Anaeromyxobacter diazotrophicus: one gene and its partner. The protein of the gene in region 1 interacts with the protein of each later gene in a pairwise test. Links are inferred from orthologs where the notes say so. Each region holds a gene or a part of one and is shown on either strand. Other genes may lie near its edges.

Region 1 (3,040 bases):
GGACGCGGCGCTGGCGCCGCGCGCTCGCCCTGGTGACCGCGATCGCCGGGCTCGGCGCCGCCGCGGCGGCCGCGCCGCGCGGGGCCGCCCTGCTCCGCTCCGCCGAGTCGCTGCGCATCCGCACCCTCCGCTTCGAGGGCCTGGAGCGCGCTACCGCCGACGAGCTGCTGGCGCTCTCCCCGGTCCACCCCGGCGACCACCTCCTCACCGCCGACGTCGACGGCCTCGAGCAGGCGCTGGCGCGCCACCCCTGGGTGGCCCGGGTGGAGGTGCACCGGAGCTGGCCCCCCGCGCTGACGGTGCGGGTGGTGGAGCGCCACGCGGCGGCGCTGGTCGATCTCTCGGGCCTGTACCTGGTCGACGAGGCGGGCGAGCCGTTCAAGCGGGCCGCCGCCGGCGACGGGCTCGATCTGCCGGTCGTGACCGGGCTGTCGCGAGCGGACTACGTGCAGCGCCGCGACGCCGTCGCGCCGCGGCTGCGGGGCGCGCTGGCGCTGGCGCGCGCCTGGCGCGAGGGCGGCCGCGACGCGGCGGCCCGGCTCTCCGAGATCCACCTCGATCCCGGAGACGGCACGACGATCTACGTGGGCGACGAGGGCGTCCAGGTCCGGCTCGGAACGGGCGACCTGGAGGCGAAGCTCGGCCGCCTCGAGCAGGTGCTCTCGGCGCTCCGCGCCGAGGGAAGGAAGGCGGAGGTGCTCCACCTCGACAACCGGCTCCACCCGTCCTGGGTGACGGTCCGGCTGGCGAAGGTGGATCTCCTGCGAGCGCAGGGGCAGGCGAATGAGCCTGGCCCGGAGCGAGCGGGGGGCATGGGGGGGCGCAGCATTGCGCCCCCCCATCTCGATCAGCTGAAGGTAGCGAGCCCGAGAGGGCTCTAGGACAGGACGAAGCGCGACTGCGCCAACTCGTCCGGAGGTGGGTCATGGCGAAGAGCGGAGACATCCTGGTCGGCCTCGACATCGGGACGACCAAGATCTGCGCCATCGTCGGCGAGATGACCGACGAGGGCATCGACATCATCGGGATCGGCACGCACCCGTCGAAGGGGCTGCGCAAGGGGGTGGTGGTCAACATCGACGCCACCGTCGCCTCGATCAAGCGGGCGATCGAGGAGGCGGAGCACATGGGCGGCTGCGAGATCTCGACCGTCTACACCGGGATCGCGGGCGGCCACATCAAGGCCTTCAGCTCCCACGGCGTGGTGGCGGTGAAGGACAAGGAGGTCCGGCAGACGGACGTGGACCGCGTCATCGACCAGGCGAAGGCGGTCGCCATCCCGCTCGACCGGGAGGTCATCCACGTCCTGCCGCAGGAGTTCATCGTCGACGACCAGGACGGCATCAAGGAGCCGGTCGGCATGAGCGGCGTGCGCCTCGAGGCCAAGGCGCTCATCGTCACCGGCGCCGTCTCGTCGGCGCAGAACATCATCAAGTGCTCGCAGCGGACCGGCCTCAACGTGGCCGACATCGTGCTGCAGCCGCTGGCCTCGTCGCTGGCCGTGCTCTCCGACGACGAGAAGGAGCTCGGGGTCTGCCTGGTGGACGTCGGCGGCGGCACCACCGACATCGCGATCTTCTCGAACGGCGCCATCGTGCACACCGCGGTGCTGTCGCTGGGCGGCAACCACCTCACCAACGACGTGGCGGTGGGGCTGCGCACGCCCACCCACGAGGCGGAGCGGATCAAGAAGCAGTACGGCTGCGCCATGGCGTCGATGGTGGACAAGGAGGAGACCATCGAGGTGCCGAGCGTCGGCGGCGGGCAGCCGCGCGTCCTCTCCCGCCACATCCTGGCCGAGATCATCGAGCCGCGGGTGGAGGAGATCTTCATGCTGGTCCAGCACGAGATCCAGAAGTGCGGGATGGAGGAGCTGCTCGCCTCCGGGGTCGTCATCACCGGCGGCTCGACGCTCCTCCACGGCATGCCCGAGATGGCCGAGGAGGTGCTCGGGATGCCGGTGCGGCGCGGGCTCCCGCGCAACATCGGCGGCCTGGTGGACGTGGTGAAGGGCCCGCAGTTCGCCACCGCGGTGGGGCTGGTGAAGTACGGCGCGCGCCAGGTGGAGGCGAGCCCCCACTTCAAGATCCGGGACGAGAACGTCTACCGGAAGGTGCGCAACCGCATGCAGAAGTGGCTCGGGGAGATCTTCTAGGTGCGCGAGCACGAAAGGGACCAGGACATGATCGAGCTCTCGGACAGGAACGAGCCCGGCGCGCGCATCAAGGTGATCGGCGTCGGCGGCGGCGGCGGCAACGCCATCAACACCATGGTGGCCGGGCGGCTGGAGGGGGTGGAGTTCATCGCCGCCAACACCGACGTGCAGGCGCTCGCGGCCAACAAGGCCGGGGTGAAGATCCAGCTCGGCAAGGCGTCCAGCCGCGGCCTCGGGGCGGGCGCCAACCCGGATCGCGGCCGCGAGGCGGCGCTGGAGGCGCGCGACGCCGTCGCCGACGCGCTGGCGGGCGCCGACATGGTGTTCGTCACCGCCGGCATGGGCGGCGGCACCGGCACCGGCGGCGCGCCCATCGTGGCGGACGTGGCGAAGCAGTCGGGCGCGCTCACGGTGGGCGTCGTGACGAAGCCCTTCCTGTTCGAGGGCAACAAGCGCCGGAAGCAGGCCGAGCAGGGCCTGGCCGAGCTCAAGGCGGCGGTCGACACCCTCATCGTCATCCCGAACCAGCGGCTCATCTCGGTGGCGGGCGAGAACGTCTGCCTGGCGGACGCCTTCAAGCGCGCGGACGAGGTGCTCCTGCACGCCGTGCAGGGCATCAGCGACATCATCACCGTGCACGGGCTCGTCAACGTCGACTTCGCCGACGTGCGCACCATCATGTGCGAGCAGGGCATGGCGCTCATGGGCACCGGCCGCGCGGCCGGCGACCGGCGCGCCATCGAGGCGATGCAGGCCGCCATCAGCTCGCCGCTGCTGGAGGACGTCTCGCTCGACGGCGCGACGGGCCTCCTCGTCAACATCACCGGCGGCCCGTCGCTCACCCTCTACGAGGTGAACGAGGCGGTCACGATGGCGCAGACGGCG
Region 2 (2,894 bases), on another replicon or contig:
CTGATGCTGGCCGCGCCCGCGGCCGCCAGCGCGTTCGCGTTCGAGGTGGGGAGCGAGCTGCCCGACGACGAGCTGCCGGTGCTGGGCGGAGGGAAGGCGCACCTGCTCGCCCCCACCCGCGTGAGCGTGTTCGTGTTCTTCCGCACCGGCCAGGAGAACTCGGCCGACGTGCTGGCCCGGCTGGCGCGGGTGGAGAAGGAGCTGGCCGGGAAGGCGGTGCGCTTCGTGGCCGTGGCCTCGGGGGACGAGGCGGAGGCGGAGGTCCGCCGCGTGGTGAAGCAGTCCGGCATCGCCATGCCGGTGCTGCTCGACCGCGGCGACGCGCTCTACGGCAAGCTGGGCGTGCGGCTGCACCCGGTGATCGGGATCGCCGACGAGCAGCACCACCTGGCCGCCTACGAGCACTTCCGGAAGGTGAACCTGGAGGCGCGGGTGGTGGCCCAGGTGCGGCTCCTGCTCGGCGAGATCGGCCGGAGCGAGCTGGCCGCGGTGCTCGACCCGCCGGCCGCGCCGGTGGACGAGTCCGACGCCGTGAAGGCCGGCCTGCAGGCGCGCTTCGCGCGGAAGCTGCTCGAGGCGGGGCAGCTCGACCAGGCGCTGGCGATGGCGCGGACCGCGGTCGAGCGCGCGCCCGGCGCGCCCGAGCCGCACGTCGTGCTGGCCGAGGTGCTCACGGCGCGCGGCGACTGCGCCGGCGCGGCCAAGGAGCAGCAGCTCGCCCGCGCCGCCCAGGCGAAGGGCGCGGTGCTGGCGTCCGCCACCCTGCGCCCCTGCGCCGCCCAGTAGGTCGCTCCGGGGCGCGAGAGCCACAGGGCTGCTCGCTGGGGTGGGGGCCCACCGCAGGTGGGGAGGGGGCGGAGCCCCCTCTTCGGCGGGGCGCCGGAGCGGACGCGGCGAAGCCGCGCGCGAAGGCGCACGGGACCCGCCGAGCAGGGTGGGGCCCCGACGGGCTTCGCTCGGCGGGGCGGGGCGCAGCCCGGCTCTAACTGTGCGCCGCGACCTGCCGGAGGATGTCCAGCTCCTCCAGCGCCTTCCCCGCGCCGATCACGACGGCGGAGAGGGGATCCTCGGCCAGGAACACCGGCAGCCCGGTCTCCTCGCGGAGCAGGGTGTCGAGGTTCTTCAGCAGCGCGCCGCCGCCGGCGAGGACGATGCCGCGGTCGGCGATGTCGCCGGCGAGCTCGGGCGGCGTGCGCTCCAGCGTCACCTTGACCGCCTCGACGATGCCGTTGATGGGCTCGGAGAGCGCCTCGCGGATCTCGCTCGAGGTCACGGTGAGCGTGCGCGGGACGCCGGCCACGAGGTCGCGGCCCTTGATGTCCATCGTCAGCTCCTCCTCGGTCGGATAGGCGGTGCCGATGCCCATCTTGATGAGCTCGGCGGTGCGCTCGCCGATGAGGAGGTTGTACTTGCGCTTGATGTGCTGGATGATCGCCTCGTCCATCTTGTCGCCGGCGATGCGCACCGAGCGGCTGTAGACGATCCCGCCCAGCGAGATGACCGCCACGTCGGAGGTGCCGCCCCCGATGTCGACGATCATGTTCCCCGACGGCTCGGTGATGGGGAGGCCGGCGCCGATGGCGGCCGCCATGGGCTGCTCGATCAGGTAGACCTCGCGCGCGCCCGCGCTCTCCGCCGCCTCGCGCACCGCCCGCTTCTCCACCTCGGTGATCCCGGAAGGGATGCCGATGATGATGCGCGGCCGGACGAACTTCTTCCGGTTGTGGGCCGAGTTGATGAAGTACTTGAGCATCGCCGCCGTGATCTCGAAGTCGGCGATGACGCCGTCCTTCATCGGCCGGATGGCGACGATGTTGCCGGGCGTGCGGCCCAGCATCTCCTTCGCCTCCTTGCCCACGGCGAGCACGCGCCGACCGCCGCGCGCGTCCTGCTGGACGGCCACCACGCTGGGCTCGTTCGAGACGATGCCCATGCCACGGATGTAGATGAGGGTGTTGGCCGTCCCGAGGTCGATCGCGAGATCGCGGGACAGCACGTTGTGGAGCCAGTCGAGCACGGTCTTGTCGTCCGGGGGCGGGAGGGCGGGAGACGGCGGGATATGAACGCTTCCCGCCGAAGATTTCAAGGGTTATCGGGGCGGGCCGCGGGGGCCGGCGATCGGCCCAGGTGGTCCGCGATCCACGACAACACAACATCGTGGAACACGCGCGCATTCTTCGGACGGAGGATCCAGTGCCCTTCGTCGGGGAAGACGAGCAGGCGCGACTCCACCCCGAGCCGCTGCAAGGCGGTGTAGGTGGAGAGGGCCTGCGTCACGGTGACCCGATAGTCCAGTTCACCGTGCGTCACCAGGGTGGGGGTGCGCCAGCGCTGCACGAAGCGGTGGGGCGACCAGCGCTCGTAGGCCGTGCGGTCCTCCCACGGCCGGCCGAGCTCCCACTCCGGGAACCACAGCTCCTCGGTGTCGTAGTACGCCGCCTCGAGGTCGAAGTCGCCGGCGTGCGCGACGAGGCAGCGGAAGCGGTCGGTGTGGCCGTTCATCCAGTTCACCATGTACCCGCCGTAGCTGGCGCCCGCCGCGCAGAGTCGCGCCCCGTCCGCCTCACCCCCTGCCAGGGCCGCGTCGGTGAGCGCCATGACGTCGTCGAAGGGCGCGCCGCCCCAGCTCATCCGGACCGCGTCCTGGTAGGCCTGACCGAACCCGGTCGAGCCGCGCGGGTTGGGCAGCACCACCGTCCAGCCCCGGGCGGCGTAGAGGAGCGGGTTCCAGCGGAAGCTCCAGGCGTCCTTCCACGCCCCCTGCGGCCCGCCGTGGACGAGGACCACGCCCGGATGGCGCTCGCCCGCCCGGTGCCCGGGCGGCGTCATCAGCCAGCCGTGGACCTCGGCCCCGTCCCTGCTCTTCGCCCCGAGCGGGCGGAAGGAGGGCAGGG

The links.
Region 2: the proteins of ftsA (region 1) and HWY08_RS17090 interact in binary tests that used the Escherichia coli proteins (3 or more experiments, as listed by UniProt). The link is inferred for Anaeromyxobacter diazotrophicus from one-to-one orthologs.

Annotation. Positions count from the first base shown.
Region 1 is NZ_BJTG01000003.1:349,326-352,365, reverse strand. Bases 238-3,040 are described here. They hold ftsA (cell division protein FtsA), read left to right. Parts: upstream 238-925; coding sequence 926-2,155; downstream 2,156-3,040. Other genes in these bases: ftsZ (cell division protein FtsZ), read left to right, coding at 2,183-3,040; HWY08_RS07565 (cell division protein FtsQ/DivIB), read left to right, coding at 238-881. Also shown: more of HWY08_RS07565, read left to right, coding at 33-237. UniProt on the Escherichia coli protein: Essential cell division protein that assists in the assembly of the Z ring. May serve as the principal membrane anchor for the Z ring.
Region 2 is NZ_BJTG01000008.1:236,938-239,831, reverse strand. It holds HWY08_RS17090 (rod shape-determining protein), read right to left. Parts: upstream 2,018-2,894; coding sequence 983-2,017; downstream 1-982. Other genes in the region: HWY08_RS17085 (alpha/beta hydrolase family protein), read right to left, coding at 2,083-2,894; HWY08_RS17095 (thioredoxin domain-containing protein), read left to right, coding at 1-786. UniProt on the Escherichia coli protein: Forms membrane-associated dynamic filaments that are essential for cell shape determination. Acts by regulating cell wall synthesis and cell elongation, and thus cell shape.